2 regions of the Cellulomonas palmilytica genome follow, and region 2 is predicted to be linked to the other one. Evidence: predicted binding sites of a transcription regulator. Region 2 holds the regulator's gene; the other holds the start of a gene.
The links. Region 2 encodes HrcA, which represses chaperone genes, less so after heat shock. Its sites were predicted from a motif close to TTNGCACTCGNNNNNNNCGAGTGCNAA; they were not measured.
Positions count from the first base shown of each region.

Region 1: the regulator HrcA is predicted to act here: its motif matches at 1,356-1,382, upstream of groL (chaperonin GroEL).

Region 1 covers NZ_CP062221.1:1,229,441-1,240,229, forward strand. Annotated here, with positions in the region: gene F1D97_RS05795 (glycoside hydrolase family 15) at 1-1,181, opposite strand, end outside; gene groL (chaperonin GroEL) at 1,537-3,162, shown strand; gene F1D97_RS05805 (VanZ family protein) at 3,357-3,935, shown strand; gene F1D97_RS05810 (SIMPL domain-containing protein) at 4,008-4,685, shown strand; gene F1D97_RS05815 (SIMPL domain-containing protein) at 4,743-5,414, shown strand; gene F1D97_RS05820 (pyridoxal phosphate-dependent aminotransferase) at 5,427-6,650, opposite strand; gene urtA (urea ABC transporter substrate-binding protein) at 6,911-8,167, shown strand; gene urtB (urea ABC transporter permease subunit UrtB) at 8,278-9,162, shown strand; gene urtC (urea ABC transporter permease subunit UrtC) at 9,159-10,301, shown strand; gene urtD (urea ABC transporter ATP-binding protein UrtD) at 10,298-10,789, shown strand, end outside.
Region 2 covers NZ_CP062221.1:3,078,776-3,089,564, reverse strand. Annotated here, with positions in the region: gene hemW (radical SAM family heme chaperone HemW) at 1-1,190, shown strand, start outside; gene F1D97_RS13990 (DUF4870 domain-containing protein) at 1,215-1,619, opposite strand; gene F1D97_RS13985 (DUF2189 domain-containing protein) at 1,807-2,697, shown strand; gene F1D97_RS13980 (DUF3097 domain-containing protein) at 2,761-3,612, opposite strand; gene hrcA (heat-inducible transcriptional repressor HrcA) at 3,781-4,800, shown strand; gene dnaJ (molecular chaperone DnaJ) at 4,879-6,009, shown strand; gene F1D97_RS13965 (16S rRNA (uracil(1498)-N(3))-methyltransferase) at 6,125-6,883, shown strand; gene ppdK (pyruvate, phosphate dikinase) at 7,002-9,707, opposite strand; gene F1D97_RS13955 (PhoH family protein) at 10,024-10,789, shown strand, end outside.

The DNA.
Region 1 (10,789 bases), 1.8 Mb from region 2:
CCGTCGCGCCGCCACTCGCCCGCGGGTGCGACGCCGAGCGGTCGGCTCATCTCGGTGACCGAGGTGAGCCACGCGTCGCGTCCACCCGCCGCGGGAGCGCGCCAGAACGGCGCGAGGACGAACGCCGAGGCGGCGTCGTGGTCGGCGCCGTCGGTGTAGCGGGTCCAGCCCGCGGGCCCGAACGCGTCGACGGCCGCCGCGCGCGCGGTGCTCGCCGTGCGGTGCGCGAGGGTCGCGCGCTCGTCGTCGCCGGCCTCGCGGAGCACGCCGACGGCCTGCTCGAGCCCGGCGACGAGCGGCGCGACCGTCCCGAGCGTCAGTCGCGTCTCGTCGCGCTCCCAGTAGTCGGGGGACGCGGGCGGCAGCCCGTCCGCGCCGAGCAGCGTGGCGGTGCCGTCGACCGCGCGCGCCACGAGCGGAGCGAGCCGCTGCGCCGCCGCGGTCCGGGCCTCGCCCGCCGGCACCTCGTCGAGCACGAGGCCCGCGGCCCACATGGCCCAGCCCTGGCCGTCGGTCTGGGGCGTGCGGGCGTCGGGCGGGCCCGAGCCGTCGGGCAGGTAGCGCGCCTCGAACCCGCCGTCGTCGCCCTGCACGTCCGCGAGGAAGCCCAGGACGTCCAGCGCGTCGTCGGTGTGCCCGGTGCGGGCGAGCGCGACCGCGACGAACGACGCGTCGCGCGGCCACACGTACCGCCAGGCGTGCGACCAGCCCGCGACGGCGGCGCCGCCCGGCAGGAGGAGCGTCCGCAGGTCGAGCAGCGCGTCGCGCGCGAGGTCCTCGTACGGACCGCCCTCGCCCGGGACCGTGCCCTGGGCGAGCCACGCGGCCTGCTCGTCGGCGAGCGTCTGCGCCGCGGCGAACCCGGGGGCACCAGCGTCGCCGCGCAGCACCGACTCCAGGTGGCCGACGCGCGGGTCGAGCACGCGCGTGCCGTCGAGGTACGCGACGTCCGCGTCCGTGGGGAGCTCGACGACCGACCCGTCGGGTGCGAGCGCGACGCCCGTCTGGTGCAGCCCGATCACCGCGTACCGGAGCGCGGCGGGCTCGGTCGTGGCGGCGGCGGGTCGGGCCGTGGACACCGGGAGCACCGCGGCGGCCACCGCACCGGCGGCCGTCAGCGCACCGGCGACGAGGCGCGTTCGTCGTCGGCTGCGTGAGGTGCGGGCGTCGTCACCGGGCACGTCCCGGACCTTAGCCGAGCAGAGGTCGGCGGTCTGCCCCCTTCGCGCAGGTCACCGCGGCGCCGCCGCGGGTTCGGCGTGCGCCCGCCGTCCGTTCGTCGTCCGCTCGCCGTCCCTACGCGCACGCGCGCGTGTTCGCGGAGCGTGAAGGGGACGTGCGGACCGCCGCCCGTGCTTGCACTCGCAGGGGTCGAGTGCTAACCATTGACTTAGCACTCTCCCGTCGAGAGTGACAGAAGCATCTCGGCCGTCCGGTGAGGTGCCGGAGCCCGCGGGACCAGACCGCGAGCCCCGACGCCGTCCGTCGCGGGCACTGGCGTGGCCGAACCCAACCCAACGAAGGATCGCTCGCCACATGGCCAAGATCATTGCCTTCAACGAGGAGGCCCGGCGCGGCATCGAGCGGGGTCTGAACACCCTCGCCGACACCGTCAAGGTCACGCTCGGCCCCAAGGGCCGCAACGTCGTGCTCGACAAGAAGTGGGGCGCGCCGACGATCACCAACGACGGCGTCTCCATCGCCAAGGAGATCGAGCTCGAGGACCCGTTCGAGAAGATCGGTGCCGAGCTCGTCAAGGAGGTCGCCAAGAAGACCGACGACGTCGCCGGTGACGGCACGACGACGGCGACCGTCCTCGCCCAGGCGCTCGTGCGCGAGGGCCTGCGCAACGTCGCGGCCGGCGCCAACCCGATCGCCCTCAAGCGCGGCATCGAGAAGGCCGTCGAGGCCGTGACCGCCGCCCTGCTCACGCAGGCCAAGGAGGTCGAGACCAAGGAGGAGATCGCCGCCACGGCCGCCATCTCCGCCGGTGACACCGCGATCGGCGAGCTCATCGCCGAGGCCCTCGACAAGGTGGGCAAGGAGGGTGTCATCACCGTCGAGGAGTCCAACGCGCTGGGCCTCGAGCTCGAGCTCACCGAGGGCATGCGCTTCGACAAGGGCTTCCTGTCGGCGTACTTCGTGACGGACCCGGAGCGTCAGGAGGCCGTCCTCGAGGACGCGTACGTCCTGCTCGTCGAGGGCAAGATCTCGAACGTCAAGGACCTGCTCCCGCTGCTCGAGAAGGTCATCCAGTCCGGCAAGCCGCTGTTCATCGTGGCCGAGGACGTCGAGGGTGAGGCCCTCGCGACCCTCGTCGTGAACAAGATCCGTGGCCTGTTCAAGTCGGTCGCCGTCAAGGCCCCCGGCTTCGGCGACCGCCGCAAGGCGATGCTGCAGGACATGGCCATCCTCACGGGCGGCCAGGTCGTCTCGGAGACCGTCGGTCTCAAGCTCGACACGGTGGGCCTCGAGGTCCTCGGCACGGCGCGCAAGATCGTCGTCACCAAGGACGAGACCACGATCGTCGAGGGTGCGGGCCAGGCCGACCAGATCGCCGGTCGCGTCACGCAGATCCGCGCCGAGATCGAGAACTCGGACTCGGACTACGACCGCGAGAAGCTCCAGGAGCGCCTCGCCAAGCTCGCCGGCGGCGTCGCCGTCATCAAGGCGGGCGCGGCCACCGAGGTCGAGCTCAAGGAGCGCAAGCACCGCATCGAGGACGCCGTCCGCAACGCGAAGGCGGCCGTCGAGGAGGGCATCGTCGCCGGTGGTGGCGTCGCGCTCATCCAGGCCGGCAAGACGGCGTTCGAGGGCCTCAAGCTCGAGGGCGACGAGGCGACCGGTGCGCAGATCGTGAAGCTCGCGATCGAGGCCCCGCTCAAGCAGATCGCGGTCAACGCCGGTCTCGAGGGTGGCGTCGTGGCGGAGAAGGTGCGCAACCTCCCGACCGGCCACGGCCTCAACGCCGCGACGAACGACTACGAGGACCTGCTGGCCGCGGGCGTCAACGACCCGGTGAAGGTCACGCGCTCCGCGCTGCAGAACGCGTCGTCGATCGCCGCGCTCTTCCTCACGACCGAGGCCGTCGTCGCCGACAAGCCGGAGAAGGCCCCCGCGGCCCCCGCCGGCGGTGGCGAGGACTTCGGCGGCGGCTTCTGAGCCGACCGCTGAGCCTGCCTCAGCAGGGCGCCTCGCGCGCCTGACGTCTACGACCGGACGGGTCGGTCGCCTTCGGGCGGCCGACCCGTCCGGCGTTCCCGTGGTTCGCGGGGCTCGCCCGCGCCCGACTTCACCCGATAGTGTCGGTTCGCCGTCGGGGGAGGCGGCCTGACGCGACGGGGCGGGGGGCTTCCGTGACAGGGCTGTGGCGTGACGTGTCGGATCTCGGGACCGTGGCGACCGTGCTGGGCGTGGTCGTCGGCGGTGGTGTGTTCCTCGGGTCGTGGGCGTACCGGGGGGTGGAGCGGACGTCGTCCGCGGTGTGGCGGTCGGTCGGTGAGGCGTTGTTCGTCGCGTGGGGGATCGCGCTCCTCGCGGTGATGCTGCGGCCGCTGCCGTACCCCACGGACCCCGGGCCGGACCTCGCGCCGTTCGCGGACGTGCCCGCCTACCTGGGGGCCGCCTCCTGGGAGGTGCCCGCGCTGCAGCTCGGCGGGCTCGCGCTGCTGTTCGCCGCGGGCGGTGCGCTGCTGACCGCGCGGATGCGGTGGGGCGTGCTGCGCCCCGCGCTCGCGATGGCGGGGGTCTCGGTCGTGGTCGAGTGCCTGCAGCACGTCCTGGCCACCGGGCGGCACGTGGCGTCCGACGACGTGCTCGTCGCCGGCGTCGCGGGCGCGGTGGGCGCGGCGGTCGTCGTCGCGCTGCGCGGGCGCGTGGGGCGCGTGCGCGCGCGGCGCACGGACCGGGTGGTGGCCGCCGAGGCGTTGGGCTGACCGGGCTACCTGAACGGTGTGGCCTGCGGTTTCACCCGCTGCGGTGAGGTCGGCCGCGGTTAGCCTCGCCGTGTGCAGGACACCGTCGTCACCGTCGAGGGCCGGTTCGAGCACCGGCACGCCGCCGAGCGGGGGACCGTGTCCCTCGACGTCGGGTTCGCGTGCGACGTGCGCGACGACGCGGTCCGCCGCACCACGCACGCGCACGCGCGGCTCGTCGACCAGGTCCGGTCCATGTACGACGAGGCTGCGGGTCCCGTCACGCGATGGGCGTCGCAGCGGCTCGCGGTGTGGGCGCAGCGGCCGTGGAACGACCAGGGCGTGCAGCTCCCGCTCGTGCACCACGCGTCGGTCGCGCTGGACGCGACGTTCAGCGACCTGGCCCGCCTCGCGGCGTGGGTCGAGCAGGTCGCGGTGCTCGACGGCGTGACGGTGCTGGGCGTGCAGTGGTCGCTCACGGACGCGACCCGCACCCGGCTGCTGGAGGACGCGCGCGAGCGTGCGGTCGCGGACGCGGACGCCCGGGCGCGCACGTACGCCCGTGCGCTCGGGCTGCGGGACGTGCGGCCGGTCGCGGTCGCCGAGCCCGGCATGCTGGGTGACCCCGGTCCGGGGTCGCCGGGCGAGGAGGCCCCGATGCTCGCCGCGGCGCGCGGCATGGTCGCGGACTCCGCGGACGCGCGCCTGGACCTCAAGCCCGAGGAGCTGACGGTCGCGGTGCGGGTGCACGCGCGCTTCCGGGCGAGCTGACCGACCACCGACGCGGAACGGTCACCGGGGCGCCCGCCGCGCCGTTAGCCTCGGCGCATGCAGCAGACCGTCGTCACCGTCGAAGGCCGTTTCGAGCACCATCGCCCCGCCGAGCGCGGCACCGTCACGCTCGCCGTGGGGTTCGAGGGCCCAGCGCGTGACGACGTGGTGCGCCGCACCACGGAGCTGCACGCGCGCGTCGTCGAGCAGGTCCGCGCGATGCACGCCCCGTCGTCCGGACCGGTCACCTGGTGGTCGTCGGACCGGATGAGCGTCGGGTCCCGGCGGCCGTGGAACAACGAGGGCAAGCAGCTGCCGCTGGTCCACCACGCGGCCGTGCGGCTGGAGGTGAAGTTCTCCGACCTGGGGCGGCTCGCCGCGTGGGTCGAGCAGGTCTCGGCGCTCGACGGCGTGACGATGCAGGGCGTGCGCTGGACGCTGACGGAGGCCACGCGCCGCACGCTGACCCTCGACGCGCGCAGGCGTGCCGTGGCCGACGCGCTCGACCGCGCCCGCGTGTACGCGGGCGCACTGGGGCTGACGGACGTGCGCGCGGTCGCGGTCGCGGAGCCCGGGATGCTGAGCGACGCGGGCCGGCCGACCGGGGTGGGCGAGTCGGTCGCCGCGGCGCGCACGGGCAAGGCGGCGGGCGACGGCGCGGGCCTCGAGCTCAAGCCGGAGGACATCACGGTCGCCGCCGCGGTCCACGCCCGCTTCGCGGCGTCCTGACCGCGGGCCGCGCTACTGCCGGTAGGAGGAGAGGAAGTTGCCGAGGCGCTCGACGGCCTCGCCGAGGACGCGCGCCTCGGGGAGCGTGACGATGCGCAGGTGGTCCGGGTCGGGCCAGTTGAAGCCCGTGCCCTGCACCAGCAGGATGTGCTCGCTCACGAGCAGGTCGTAGACGAGCTTCGCGTCGTCGCGGATCTCGTGGACCTCGGGGTCGAGGCGCGGGAACAGGTACAGCGCGCCGTCGGGACGCACGCACGTGACGCCGGGGATCGAGGTGAGCCCGCGCCACGCGACGTCGCGCTGCTCGTGCAGGCGTCCGCCGGGTGCGACGAGCGCCTCGATCGACTGGATGCCGCCGAGCGCGGCCTGCAGCGCGTGCTGCGCGGGGACGTTCGCGCACAGGCGCGTCGACGCGAGCAGCTGGATGCCCTCGAGGAACCCCGCGGCGTGCTCGCGCGGGCCCGTGATGACCATCCACCCCGACCGGTACCCGGCGACGCGGTACGTCTTCGACAGCCCGTTGAACGTCAGGCAGAGCAGGTCGGGGGCGAGCGACGCGAGCGGGGTGTGGACCGCGTCGTCGTACAGGATCCGGTCGTAGATCTCGTCTGCGAGCAGCAGCAGCGAGTGCCGGCGCGCGATGTCGGCGAGCGCCGTGAGCGTCTCGCGTGAGTACACCGCGCCGGTGGGGTTGTTGGGGTTGATGACGACGAGCGCCTTGGTGCGCGGCGTGATGAGCGACTCGAGGTGCTCGAGGTCCGGCTGCCAGCCGGTGGACTCGTCGCAGCGGTAGTGCACGGGCCTGCCGTCGGACAGCGACGTCATCGCGGTCCACAGCGGGTAGTCGGGCGAGGGGATGAGCACCTCGTCGCCCTCGTCGAGCAGCGCCTGCATGACCATGGTGATGAGCTCGGAGACGCCGTTGCCGAGGTAGACGTCCTCGACGTCGAACTCCGGGAAGCCGGGCTCGGTCTCGTACCGGGTGACCACGGCGCGGCGCGCGGACAGGATGCCCTGGGACTCGCTGTAGCCGTGGGCGGTGGGGATCGCGGCGATCATGTCGCGCACGATCTGGTGCGGTGCCTCGAAGCCGAACGCGGCGGGGTTGCCCGTGTTGAGCTTGAGGATCGAGTGCCCCTCGGCCTCGAGCCGTGCCGCCTCCATGAGGGTCGCCCCGCGGATCTCGTACAGGACGTGCTGCAGCTTCGCGGACTGGTCGAGGGGACGCAGGTGCATGAGGGCAGCGTAGGCCCGCGGCGCCGGCCGGCCGGCCGACGGCCGAGGGCCGGCTCGTCGGAGGGGCGTGACCGTATCGGGACAAGTCCGAAACACCCCGTTCACGCCCCAGGGACTCTGCCCGAAACACCCGGTCCCTACCGTCCTGCGACATGGGCACAGGGATGTATACACCCCGGGACACAGCGCGGTGTCGCGCGGTGCCTGAGCCCGCGTCCGGTTCCGCTCGTGAGCACAGCCCCGACGAAAGGGTCTCCTCCGTGACCAGATCGATCCGCACCACCCGCGCGCTCGCACTGTCCTCCGGGGCGCTCGTCGCCCTCCTCGCGCTGTCCGCCTGCGGCTCCCGCACGGACGACGAGGCGTCGTCCACGTCGGGCGCGTCGTGCGTCAAGACGGACGGCGACAGCATCAAGATCGGCTTCCTCAACTCGCTGTCCGGCACGATGGCGATCTCCGAGCAGACCGTGCGTGACGCGCTCGACCTCGCGGCGGAGGAGATCAACGCCGCGGGCGGCGTGCTCGACAAGAAGCTCGAGATCGTCGCGGAGGACGGCGCGTCCGAGCCCACGGTGTTCGCCGAGAAGGCGGAGAAGCTCATCAAGTCCGACTGCGTCGCGGCCGTGTTCGGCGGCTGGACCTCGTCGTCGCGCAAGGCGATGCTGCCGGTCTTCGAGAGCAACAAGAGCCTGCTGTTCTACCCCGTGCAGTACGAGGGTCTCGAGGCGTCGCCCAACATCTTCTACACGGGTGCGACGACGAACCAGCAGATCATCCCCGCGATGGACTACCTCAAGGAGCAGGGGGTGAAGAAGGTCTTCCTCGTCGGCTCCGACTACGTGTTCCCGCGGACCGCGAACAAGGAGATCATCGCCTACTCCGAGGCGAACGGGATCGAGATCGTCGGCGAGGAGTACGCGCCGCTCGGCCACACGGACTTCTCGACGATCGTCACCAAGCTCAAGGGCTCGGGCGCCGAGGCGGTGTTCAACACGCTCAACGGTGACTCCAACGTCGCGTTCTTCAAGGAGTACAAGAACGTCGGCCTCAAGGCCGAGACGACGCCGGTGGTCTCGGTGTCGATCGCCGAGGAGGAGGTCGGCGGCATCGGCGTCGACAACATCGTCGGCCAGCTCACCGCCTGGAACTACTACCAGACGGTGGACAGCCCCGAGAACGCGACGTTCGTGAAGGCGTTCAAGGCCAAGTACGGCGACGACCGCGTGACGTCCGACCCGATGGAGGCCGCGTACACCTCGCTGTACCTGTGGAAGGGCATGGTCGAGAAGGCGAAGTCGTTCGACGTCGCCGACGTGCAGGCCGCGGCCGACGGGGTCTCGTTCGACGCCCCCGAGGGCACCGTCACCGTGAACGGCGAGAACCACCACATCGCGAAGACCGCCCTCATCGGCAAGATCGACGCCGACGGACTGATCTACCCGGTGTGGGAGTCCGACGGCGCGATCGAGCCGGACCCGTTCCTCGAGGGTTACGACTGGGCCGAGGGCCTGTCCTGACCCACCCCTGACGGGCGGTGGCCCGGCGTTCCTCTCCGTGCGCCGGGTCACCGCCCCCTCCCGCGGGAGGTCGGCCGCGTCCCACGCGGGACGCAGGAAGGACGGGGTGCATGGAAGCCCTGGTCTCCCAGCTCTTCGCCGGGCTGAGCCTCGGGTCGGTGCTGCTGCTCGCGGCGCTCGGCCTCGCGCTCACGTTCGGGCAGATGGGCGTCATCAACATGGCGCACGGCGAGTTCATGATGGCCGGCGCCTACACGGCGTTCGTCGTGCAGAAGTCGATCGCCGACGCGGGCGTCTCGCTGCTCGTGTCCCTCGTCATCGGGTTCCTCGTCGGCGGCCTGCTCGGGCTGGTCCTCGAGGTCACGTTGATCTCCCGCATGTACCACCGGCCGCTGGACACGCTGCTCGTGACGTTCGGCGTCGCGCTCGTGCTGCAGCAGCTCGCGCGCGACGTGTTCGGCGCCCCGAACGTCGACGTGCGCGCCCCGACATGGCTGTCCGGCGCGGTCGAGATCCTCGGCGTGGGCGTGCCGAAGACGCGGCTGTTCATCCTCGGTCTCGCGACCCTCGCGGTCGTCGCGCTCGGCCTCGCGCTCAAGCTCACGCCGCTCGGGCGGCGCATCCGCGCGACGGTCGCCAACCGTGACCTCGCGGAGACCGCGGGCATCTCGACGCGCGCGACCGACCGGCTCACGTTCTTCCTGGGCTCCGGGGTCGCGGGCGTCGCCGGCGTCGCGCTCACGCTGCTCGGGTCGATCGGCCCGACGCTCGGCACCAACTACATCGTCGACGCGTTCCTCGTCGTCGTGGTCGGCGGCATCGGCCAGCTCAAGGGGGCCGTGATCGCGGCGCTCGGGCTCGGGCTGCTGCAGGCCGGCATCGAGTACTCCACCACCGCGAGCCTCGCGAAGGTGCTCGTGTTCGTCATCATCGTCGCGTTCCTGCAGGTGCGGCCGCAGGGGCTCGTCGCCGTCCGGACGAGGAGCCTCGCATGAGCGCCGTCGCGAAGATCTGGGGGAACGAGCGGGCGCGCCTGCTCGTCGGCGTGGGCGTGGCCGGGTTGCTGCTGTTCGTCGTCGCGCCCGGGGTGCTGTCGGACTTCCGGCTCAACCTGCTCGCCAAGTTCTGCTGCCTCGCGATGGTCGCGGTCGGCATCGGTCTCGCGTGGGGCCGCGGCGGGATGCTGACGCTCGGGCAGGGCGTGTTCTTCGGCCTCGGCGGCTACCTCATGGCGATGCACCTCAAGCTCGCGGACGCGGGCCCGGGCGGCGTGCCGGACTTCATGCTGCTGTACGGCGACGGCACCGTCCCGGCGTGGTGGGAGCCGTTCCGCAGCCCCGTCGTCACCGTGCTGGCGATCCTGCTGCTGCCCGCGGGGATCGCCGCGCTGCTGGGCCTGGCGGTGTTCAAGCGGCGCGTGCGCGGCGCGTACTTCGCGATCCTGTCGCAGGCGCTCGCCGCGGCGTTCGCGATCCTGCTCATCGGCCAGCAGAAGGTCACGGGCGGGACCAACGGGCTCAACGGCTTCCGGTCGTTCTTCGGGTTCGACCTGGCCGACCCGGTGAACAAGCAGATGCTCTACTACATCGCCGCGGGCACGCTGCTCGTGATGGTGCTGGTCGTGCGGCTCGTCATGCGCTCGCGGTACGGCGAGCTCCTGGTGGCGGTGCGCGACCAGGAGAACCGCGTGCGGTTCCTCGGCTACGACCCGGCGCTCGTCAAGGTGCTCGCGTACGCGATCGCAGCGGCGTTCGCCGCGATCGGCGGGGCGCTGTTCGCGCCGATCGTCGGGATCATCTCGCCCGCAGACGTGGGCGTCGTCCCGTCGATCGCGTTCCTCGTCGGCGTCGCGATCGGTGGCCGCGCCACGCTGCTCGGTCCCGTCGTCGGGTCGATCGCGGTGTCGTGGGCGGAGACGAGCCTGTCCGAGCGGTTCCCGTCGTTCTGGACGTACTTCCTGGGTGCGCTGTTCATCGTCGTCGTCGCGTTCCTGCCGGACGGCTTCGCGACGCTCGGCCGGGTGCGGCTGCGGCGTCGTCGGCCCGGTCCCGACGAGCCCGCGGACACCTCCGACGACGAGCCCGCGCACGACGAGCACGAGCAGGCCACCGCGAGCGCCGGGAGGACGGCATGACCGACGACACGACACCCGTGCCCGACGAGGTCGAGGTCCAGCTCGACCCGCAGGCCCTGGAGGCCGTCATCGCGGCGCCCGAGTCCCGGTTCCGGCACGACTACCTGGAGGTGCGCGGGCTGCGCGTCGAGTTCGACGGGTTCGTCGCCGTCGACGGCGTGGACCTCACGGTCACGCAGGGCGACCTGCGCTTCCTGATCGGCCCGAACGGCGCGGGCAAGACGACGATCGTCGACGCGATCACCGGGCTGGCGCGGTGCACCGGCTCGGTGCAGTTCGGCGGCATCGAGCTCGTCGGGAAGCCGTCGCACAAGATCGTGCGCGCCGGCGTGGGGCGCACGTTCCAGACCGCGAGCGTGTTCGACGAGCTGTCCGTGCTGCAGAACCTCGACATCGCCGCGGGCTCCGGGCGGCGGCTGCCGACCCTGCTGCGGCGCCGGTCCGGGATCCCCGACGAGGTCGCGCAGGCACTGGAGACCATCGGTCTG
Region 2 (10,789 bases):
TGCCGGCGTCGGTCGTGGCGGGTGCCGACGAGCGCGCGTTCGGCGTGTACCTGCACGTGCCGTTCTGCACGGTGCGCTGCGGGTACTGCGACTTCAACACGTACACGGCCACCGAGCTCGGCGGGGGAGCGAGCCAGGTCTCGTACGCCGCGACCGCGGTGCGCGAGGTCGCCCTCGGTGCGCGGGTGCTGCGCGACGCCGGTGTGCCCGCGCGGCCGGTCTCGACGGTCTTCGTCGGCGGCGGCACCCCGACGGTGCTGCCGCCCGAGGACCTCGTCGCGATGCTGCGTGCGGTCGACGACGCCTGGGGACTGGCCGACGACGCCGAGGTGACCACCGAGGCGAACCCCGACTCCGTGACGCCGGAGTCGCTCGCGGCGCTCGCCGCCGGCGGGTTCACGCGCGTGTCGTTCGGCATGCAGTCGGCCGTCCCGCACGTGCTGCGCACGCTCGAGCGCACGCACGACCCGGCACGCATCCCCGCCGTGGTGCGCTGGGCGCGCGACGCGGGGCTCGACGTGTCGCTCGACCTGATCTACGGCACCCCGGGGGAGTCGCTCGAGGACTGGCGCGTCTCCCTCGAGGCGGCGCTCGCCACGGGCGTCGACCACGTCTCGGCGTACGCGCTCGTCGTCGAGCAGGGCACGAAGATGGCCGCGCAGGTGCGCCGGGGCGAGCTCACGCTGCCCGACGCCGACGACCAGGCGGCCAAGTACGAGCTCGCCGACGACCTGCTCACGCAGGCGGGCCTCGGCTGGTACGAGGTGTCGAACTGGGCGCGCAGCGCGCAGCACGCGTGCCGGCACAACCTTGCCTACTGGCGGGGCGACGACTGGTGGGGCGTCGGTCCCGGCGCGCACTCGCACGTCGGCGGTGTGCGCTGGTGGAACGTCAAGCACCCGCGCGCGTACGCGGCCCGCCTGGACGCGGGTTTGAGCCCGGCGGCGGGGCGGGAGGTCGTCGACGACGAGGCGGCGGCGCTCGAGCGGCTCATGCTGCACGTGCGGCTCGCCGACGGGATGCCGCTCGACGAGCTCGCCGACGACGAGCGGGGCCGGGTGGCCGGGCTCGTCGCCGACGGGCTCCTCGACGGTCGGACGCTCCTGACGGCGCGGCGGCTGGTGCTCACGCGGCGCGGTCGGTTGCTCGCGGACCTCGTCGTGCGGACGCTCGCGGGCTTCGGCTCCTGAGAGCGCCCGCCCGCGAGCGTCGCGTCACTTGATGAAGCGGATCGTGAGCGGGTAGCGGTACCACTCGAAGCGGCTCGCGGCGACGGCGGCGATGATCTCGAGCACGAGCGCACCGATGCCGGCGACGACGAGGATGACGAAGCCGATCAGGACGATCGTGAGGATCGCACCGACGACGACCGCGATCAGCAGCGTGATCTGGAAGTTCAGCGACTCCTTCGCCTGGTTCTCCAGGTAGGGGCCGCGGCCGCGGAACACGAGCCAGATCACGAGCGGCGCGATGAAGCCGAGGCCGATCAGGGGCAGCACGTGCGCGAGGATCGCCCACGTCTTCTCCTCGTCGGGCCGCAGCGGCTGCGGGCCCGCGCCGTACGCGGGCGGCGGCGGAGCCGCGTCCCAGCCCTGGCCGTTCGGGGGTGTCGTGCTCACGGTGTACCTCCGTCGTGTGGTCCGTCCTGGCAGTGCGTCACCCGGTTCGGTGAGAGGGGCGACTCTGCTGGTCGCAGGGTAGTCGTTCACGGTCGTCCACAGGTCGTCCACGGTTCCTTGACACGGTTGGTCCACTTCGGTTCGCTTTCGTCGGGCCACCCCGGGCCCGAGAAGTCGAAGGAGACGCATGAGCGACACCACACCGCGGCCGGACGACGGGAGCACGCCGGTCCCGCCCGGGCCGCAGCAGCCCACGCCGCCCGCGCCCGAGGGTGCGTACCCGCCGCCTCCTGCCGGCGCCTACCCGCCCCCGGGCGGTGCCTACCCGCCGCCTCCCGGTGGGTACCCGCCGCCGCCCGCGCCGGGCGGCTACGGCGGCGACTCGAGCGTCGACGTGGTCGAGGGCTTCAAGTGGGGCTGGAAGAAGTTCACCGAGAACCTCGGCCCGATCCTCATCGCGATCCTCGTCTACGTCGTCGGGTCCGCGATCCTCATCGGCCTGTGGTACCTCGTGATCTCCGGCGTCCTCCTCGGGACGACGGAGACGACGATCGACGACGACGGGGAGATCCACTTCGGTTCCGGTCCGAGCTTCGTCGCCGTCCTGCTGGCCGGCGCGTTGATCTCGCTCGTCGCGGTGCTCGTGCTGTCGGTCGTGCAGGCCGGCTTCATCCAGGGCGCGCTGCGGATCAGCCGTGGCGAGTCGCTCACGGTCGACACGTTCTTCAAGTTCAAGAACCTGCCCGCGGTGATCCTCGCGTCGCTGCTCGTCGCGGCGCTCACCGCGGTCGGCTACGCGCTGTGCTACCTGCCGGGCATCGTGGTCGCGTTCTTCGCGCAGTTCACGCTGTACTACGTGGTCGACCGCGGCACGGGCGCCGTGGACGCGCTCAAGGCGAGCTTCCAGCTCGTCCGGGACAACCTCGTGCCGGCGGTGCTGATCTTCCTCGGCGCCGCGCTCGCGAGCGCCGTCGGTGGTCTCGTCTGCGGCGTCGGTGCGCTCGTCACGGTCCCCGTCGCCCTGCTCGCGCAGGCGTACGTGTACCGCCGCCTGAACGACGAGCCCGTCGCCGCCTGACCCGGCTCGACGAGGACGGGCTCCCGCGCGCGGCGCGGGAGCCCGTCCTGCGTCCCGGGTCGGTCAGGCCGTGACGAAGTCGATGAGCTCCTCGACGCGACCCAGCAGCGAAGGCTCGAGGTCGGCGTACGTGCGCACCGAGCCGAGGATCCGCTTCCAGGCGTGCGCGACGTCCGCCTGGTCCGCGGCGGGCCAGCCCAGCTCCCGCAGGATGCCGAGCTTCCACTCGGTGCCGCGCTCGATCGTCGGCCACGCGGTCAGCCCGAGCCGCGCGGGACGCACGGCCTGCCACACGTCGACGTACGGGTGGCCCAGCACCAGCACGGTGCCGCGCGGTGCCACGCGCACCGCCTCGGCGGCGATCCGCGCCTCCTTCGACCCGCTGACGAGGTGGTCGACGAGCACGCCCACGCGCCGCTGCGGCGTGGGGGAGAACTCGCGCAGCGCCTCGACGAGGTGGTCCACGCCCTCGAGCAGCTCGACGACGACGCCCTCGACGCGCAGGTCGTCGCCCCACACCTTCTCCACGAGCTCGGCGTCGTGCTTGCCCTCGACCCAGATGCGGCTGCCCCGCGCCACGCGCGCCTTGGCACCCTGGACCGCGCGCGAGCCGGACGCGGTGCGCTCGGGTGCGCGCGGCGCCGTGGACGTGACGGGCGCGGTGAGCTCGACGGGCTCGCCGTCGACCCAGAACCCCGGACCGAGCGGGAACGTGCGCGTGCGTCCCTTGCGGTCCTCGAGCACGACGACGTGCTGGCCGCCGGACTTCTCGACGCGCACCACGGCCCCGACCCAGCCGGTCGTGACCTCCTCGACGACGAGCCCGCGCTCGGCGGCCTGCGGCCGGGACGTCCGCGGCCCTCGGTGGTGCTCGGTGCGCCCGCCGCCCAGCACGTCCGACCCGTAGCGATCCATCACCCTGGCTCTCCCTCGTCGCGGTCCGTCGGTCCGTCACCCTAGGGTGCGAGCGGACGGCTCGGGCGGTGCCCCACGGGCGCGGCGTAGGATTGGCACTCGGACCAGGCGAGTGCTACCACGGCGGCACGGCTGCGAGCGACGCGCAGCGCGACGGACGGAGGCGAGATGAGCGACGAGCGGCGGATGGACGTGCTGCGCGCGATCGTCGAGGACTACGTCTCGACGAGCGAGCCCGTCGGGTCGAAGGCACTGGTCGAGCGCCACGCGCTCGGGGTGTCGTCCGCGACGATCCGCAACGACATGGCCGCGCTCGAGGAGAGCGGGTTCATCGCGCAGCCGCACACGTCCGCCGGTCGCATCCCCACCGACAAGGGCTACCGCGTCTTCGTCGACCGACTCACGACCGTCAAGCCGCTGTCGGCGCCCGAGAAGCGCGCGATCGGCGCGTTCCTCGAGGACGCGGTGGACCTCGACGACGTCGTCGACCGCTCGGTGCGGCTGCTCGCGCAGCTCACGCACCAGGTCGCGGTCGTGCAGTACCCGTCCCTGCGCCGCTCGGCGCTGCGCCACATCGAGCTCGTGCCCGTGGCGCAGCGGCACCTGCTCGTCGTGCTGATCACCGACACGGGCCGCGTCGAGCAGCGCACGCTCGAGACGTCCGCGGAGCTCGACGAGGCCGTCGTCGCGCAGCTGCGCGCGACGCTCAACGTGCGCGTCGCGGGCCGTCGGCTCGCCGAGCTGCGAGGGCTGGTCGACGAGGTCGCGGAGCAGTACGCGCCCGAGGACGTCGCGCTGCTGCGGCAGGTCGTGGGCGTGGTCGAGGAGACGCTCGCGCAGGAGAGCGAGGAGCGCGTGGTGCTCGCGGGCACCGCGAACCTCGCGCGCGGCGGGACGGACTTCGCGCGCAGCCTCGGGCCGGTGCTCGAGGCGCTCGAGGAGCAGGTCGTGCTGCTGCGGCTGCTGTCCGAGATGGCCGAGGACGCCGCGTCGGTCTCGGTGCGCATCGGCCACGAGACGCAGCACGACGGCCTCGTCGAGACGAGCTTCGTCACGAGCGGGTACGGCGACGAGGGCGGCTCGGTCGCCCGGATCGGCGCGATCGGCCCGACCCGCATGGACTACCCGGCGACCATGGCGTCCGTGCGTGCCGTGGCGCGCTACCTCACGCGCATCCTGGCCGGGTAGCACCCGGCCGCGCGCACCGCGGACGCCCCGGCGTCCCGACCACCCGACGAGCCCGCCAGGAAGCGAGCAGACCACCTCGTGAGCAACGACTACTACGCGATCCTCGGCGTCCCGCGCGACGCGACGCCCGAGCAGATCAAGAAGGCGTACCGCAAGCTCGCCCGCGAGCACCACCCGGACGTCGCGGGCGACGACCCGGCCGCCGAGGAGCGGTTCAAGGACGTCTCGCGCGCGTACGAGGTGCTCGGCAACCCGGAGAAGCGCCGCGCGTACGACCTGGGCGGCGACCCGTCGTCGCCCGGCGGCGGCATGGGCGGGGGCTTCGGCTTCCAGGACATCTTCGAGACGTTCTTCGGCGCGGCGACGGGGGCGAGCGCGCAGCGCGGGCCGATCCCGCGGGCGCGTCGCGGCCAGGACGCGCTGCTGCGCCTCGACCTCGACCTCGCCGAGGTCACGTTCGGCACGCACCGCGAGGTCCCGGTCGACACGGCGGTCGTGTGCCCCACCTGCCAGGGGACGTGCTGCCGTCCCGGCACGTCGCCCCGCACGTGCGAGGTGTGCCACGGCCGCGGCACGGTGCAGCGCGTCGCGCGCTCGTTCCTCGGCCAGGTCATGACGAACCAGCCGTGCGCCGCGTGCCGCGGGTTCGGCACGACGATCCCCGAGCCCTGCACCGAGTGCGCGGGCGAGGGCCGCGTGCGTGCACGTCGCACGATCGCGGTGGACGTCCCCGCGGGCGTCGACACGGGCACACGGATCAAGCTCACGAGCCAGGGCGAGGTCGGCCCGGCGGGCGGCCCGCCCGGTGACGTCTACCTCGAGGTGCGCGAGCGCCGGCACGAGGTGTTCACGCGCGACGGCGACGACCTGCACGCGACCCTCTCGGTGCCGATGACCGCCGCCGCGCTGGGCACGGTGCTCACGCTCGAGACGCTCGACGGCGAGCAGGAGGTCGACCTGCGCCCGGGCACGCAGCCCGAGCAGGTCGTGACGCTCAAGGGGCTCGGCGTCGGGCACCTGCACGTCGGCGGGCGCGGCGACCTGCACGTGCACGTCGAGGTCACCGTCCCGACGAACCTCGACGACGAGCAGGCCGAGCTGCTGCGCCGGCTCGCGGCGCTGCGCGGCGAGGAGCGCCCCGAGGGCCGGCTCGCCGCCGCCCACCAGGGCGTGTTCGGCAAGCTGCGCGACAAGCTCGCCGGCCGCTGAGCCAGGCCGACGCCGCCCGCGCCGACCAGCCGCACCGACCAGCCGCACCGTCACGCGCGCCTCACCCGCACCTCACCCACACCGTCACCGCCTCGAGACAGGACCCGCACGCCCGATGACCGCACCCGTCTTCGTCGTCGACCCCGGCCGCCTCGACACCCTGGCGGCGGGGGACACCTTCCGCCTCGACGGCGCCGAGGGGCGGCATGCGGGGGTCGTGCAGCGCAAGGCGCGCGGCGAGCGCGTCGACGTCGTGGACACGCGCGGCGTGCGGGTCGTCGGGGTCGTCGCGCAGGTCGGCCACGAGGGCGTGGACGTCGAGGTGCTCGAGCTCGTGCGCGAGGCCACGCCGCGCGTGCGGCTCGTGCTCGTGCAGGCACTCGCGAAGGGCGACCGGGACGAGCTCGCGATCGAGGCCGCGACCGAGGTGGGGGCGGACGCGGTCGTCCCGTGGCAGGCGGACCGCTCGATCGTCGTGTGGCGAGGGGAGCGCGCCGCCAAGTCCCGCGCGCGTTGGCTGGGCACGGTGCGGACCGCCGCGAAGCAGTCGCGGCGCGCGTGGGTTCCGGACGTGGACGTCGCGCTCGACTCCAAGGCGCTCGCTGCCCGGGCGCGCGAGGTCGTCGCCGCGGGAGGAGCGGTGCTCGTGCTGCACGAGTCCGCCACGGACCCGCTGGCCGAGGCTGCGCTCCCGGACGACGGCGACGTCCTCGTCGTCGTCGGCCCCGAGGGCGGGATCGGCGACGACGAGCTCGCGCGGCTCGTCGACGCGGGCGCTCGGCCCGTGCGCCTCGGCCCGCACGTGCTGCGCACCTCGACCGCCGGCCCGGTCGCGCTCGCGCTGCTCGCGACGCGCCTGGGCCGCTGGGGCTGACCCCGCACCCGCACCGGCGCCCGGCGCGCCCGGGGAGCACGACGGCGCCGGCCCGCGTATCTCCGCGCGGACCGGCGCCGTGCTCGTGCCCGGACTCACCCCGCCGGGAAGGGGGCGGTCAGCGCGTGTCGCTCGCCGCCGCGACCGCCGAGCGACCGGCCTCGAGCCGCGCGACCGGCACCCGGAACGGGCTGCAGGACACGTAGTCCAGACCCACCGCGTGGAAGAACCGGATGCTCTCCGGGTCGCCACCGTGCTCGCCGCAGACACCGAGGTGCAGGTCGGGCCGCGTGGCGCGGCCCTCCTCGACCGCGATCTGCACGAGCCGGCCCACGCCGCGCGTGTCGACGGTCTCGAACGGGGAGACCGCGAGCACGCCGTTCGCGTTGTACTGCGGGAAGAACGCGCCCTCCACGTCGTCGCGCGAGAAGCCCCACGTGGTCTGCGTGAGGTCGTTCGTGCCGAACGAGAAGAACTGCGCCTGCGTCGCGAGACGGTCCGCGGTGAGCGCCGCGCGCGGCAGCTCGATCATGCAGCCGACCGGCAGGTCGAGCGTCTGCCCGGTCTCCGCGGACACGTCGGCCATGATCCGCAGCGCCTCCTCGCGCACGAGCCGCAGCTCCTGCACCGAGCCGACGAGCGGGACCATGATCTCGGGGCGCGGCGCGAGCCCGTCCGTGAGCAGCTGCGCGGCCGCCTCGCACACCGCGCGGATCTGCAGCGCGAACAGCCCCGGCACCACGAGCCCGAGCCGCACGCCGCGCAGGCCGAGCATCGGGTTGGCCTCGTGCATGCGCCGCACCGCGGCGAGCAGGGTCACGTCGTGCGGGTCGACCTCGCCGCGGGACTCGGCCAGCGCGACCTTCACCGAGAGCTCGGTCAGGTCGGGCAGGAACTCGTGCAGCGGCGGGTCGAGCAGCCGGATCGTGGTCGGCAGCCCGTCCATGGCCCGCAGGATCCCGACGAAGTCCTCACGCTGGACGGGAAGGAGCGCGTCGAGCGCGGCCTGGCGCTCGTCGTCGTCGGCCGCGAGGACCACGCGCTCGACGAGCAGGCGGCGGTCGCCGAGGAACATGTGCTCCGTGCGGCACAGGCCGATGCCCTGCGCACCCAGGCGCCGCGCGCGGGCGGCGTCCTCGGGCGTGTCGGCGTTCGCCCGGACGCCGAGGCGGCGGACGGCGTCGGCGTGCGTGAGGATCCGGTCGACCGCGACGACCAGCTCGGCCGTCTCCTCGTCGGGTGCCTCGGCGAGCGCGGCGTCGATGCCGTCGTCGAGGTACCGGCTCACCGGCGAGGGGCGCACCGGCACGGAGCCGACGAAGATCTCGCCCGTGCTGCCGTCGATCGCGATGACGTCCCCCTCGTGGACCGTGCGCGGGCCCACGTGCAGGCGCCGGCCGGCGAGGTCGATGTCGAGGGCCTCGGCGCCGACCACGCAGGTGCGGCCCATGCCGCGCGCGACGACCGCGGCGTGCGACGTCTTGCCGCCGCGTGCCGTGAGGACGCCGACCGCGGCGATCATGCCGCCCAGGTCGTCGGGGTTGGTCTCGCGGCGGACCAGGACGACGTCCTTGCCCTCCGCGGCCCATTCCTGCGCGGTCTCCGCGTCGAACACCGCCATGCCGACGGCCGCACCCGGGGAGGCGGCCATGCCCTTCGCCAGGAGGTCGCGCTCGGCGTCCGCGTCGAACTGCGGGAACAGCAGCTGGGACAGCTGCGCGCCGGTGACGCGGTCGAGCGCCTCGTCCATCGTGATGAGGTTCTCGTCGACGAGCTGCACGGCGACGCGGAACGCGGCGGGCGCGGTGCGCTTGCCCACGCGCGTCTGCAGCATCCACAGCTTGCCGCGCTCGACGGTGAACTCGATGTCGCACAGGTCGCGGTAGTGCGTCTCGAGCCGGCGCATCGCGCGGCGCAGGTCCTCGTACGCCTCGGGGTCGAGACGCTCGAGCTCGGCGAGGCCGGAGGTGTTGCGGATGCCGGCGACGACGTCCTCACCCTGCGCGTTGGCGAGGTAGTCGCCGTACACGCCGGAGCGGCCGGTCGCGGGGTCGCGCGTGAACGCGACGCCCGTGCCGGAGGTCGGGCCGAGGTTGCCGAACACCATCGCGCACACGTTGACCGCGGTGCCGAGGTCGTCCGGGATGCGCTCCTTGCGGCGGTACAGCCGCGCGCGCTCGGTGTTCCACGAGTCGAACACGGCGGTGATCGCGAGGTCGAGCTGCTCGCGCGGCGACTGCGGGAACTCGCGCCCGGTCTGGTCGCGCACGATGTCCTTGTAGACGCCGACGAGGTCGCGCAGGTCGTCGGTGCCGAGCTCGACGTCCGAGCTGACGCCGCGGGCGGCCTTCGCCTTGTCGAGCGCGTCGGCGAACTCCTCGCCCGGGATGCCGAGCACGGTGCGGCCGAACATCTGCACGAGCCGCCGGTAGGAGTCCCACGCGAAGCGCTCGTCACCGGTGAACGCGGCCAGGCCGTGCACGGTGAGATCGTTCAGACCGACGTCGAGGACGGTCTCCATCATCCCGGGCATCGAGAACTTCGCGCCCGAGCGGACCGAGACGAGCAGCGGGTCGGCCGGGTCGCCGAAGTGCCGCTGCATGGCGTCCTCGAGCCGTCGCATCGCCATGGTGACCTCGACGCGCAGCTCGGCCGGCACGTCGCCGTCGGCCATGTACTCACGGCACGCCTGTGTCGTGATCGTGAACCCGGGCGGCACGGGCAGGCCCAGGCGGGTCATCTCCGCCAGTCCCGCGCCCTTGCCGCCGAGCAGGTCGCGGGCGTCCTTGTCGCCTTCGCTGAAGTCCCATACGTAGCCGGCCACGGCTCCACCTCCTGGGAGTACGGCCAGGCGTCCTTGCCCGACCGCGAGTAGCACACCCGAGCCCCGTCGCGCGGGTGACGGTCCCAGTCTCGTCCCACCAGGCGGACACCTCCACGGGACCAACGTCCGGCGTCACCACCTGCTGCGATGCCGACCCCGCGGTTGCTCCGGCTCCGGACGTCCATGCCCGGAGCAACCGCGGGGTCGGCCCGTGGGAAGGCGGGGGGAGCGCGCAGCGGGGAAGAGCGGTGGGGGTGGGGGAACGTAGGATGGGGCAGCAGACCACGACGAAGGAGCGACGGCGCACGCCGAGCACATGGCCGAGACGAACCCCGCACCGCGCGGCGCGAGCACCGCAGCGCCGCACACCGGCGCACCCGCGCTCGTCGAGCACCGCATCACCGTCCCGTCCGAGGTCTCGATGGTCGAGCTGCTCGGGCTGCGCGACGAGGTGCTCAAGGAGATCGAGTCCGGGTTCACCGGGATCGACGTGCACGTGCGCGGCAACGAGGTGCGCCTCGCGGGCCCGGCGGGTGACGTCGCGCTCGTGACGCGCCTGGTCGACGAGCTCGTCGAGATGACCGCGGCCGGCACGCCGCTCACCCCGGACGTCGTGCGCCGCACGGTCGCGATGCTCACGGCCGGGTCGCACGCGCGGCCGGCCGACATCCTGACGTTCAACATCCTGTCCACGCGCGGCAAGACCATCCGGCCGAAGACCGCGGGGCAGAAGGAGTACGTCGACGCGATCGACCGCCACACGGTCACGTTCGGCATCGGGCCCGCGGGCACCGGCAAGACGTACCTCGCGATGGCCAAGGCCGTGCAGGCGCTCAACGACCGCTCCGTGAACCGGATCGTGCTGACGCGGCCCGCGGTCGAGGCGGGCGAGCGGCTCGGCTTCCTGCCCGGCACGCTCGCCGAGAAGATCGACCCCTACCTGCGTCCGCTGTACGACGCGCTGCACGACATGGTCGACCCCGAGTCGATCCCGCGGCTGCTCGAGGCGGGCACGGTCGAGGTCGCGCCGCTCGCCTACATGCGCGGGCGCACCCTCAACGACTCGTTCATCATCCTGGACG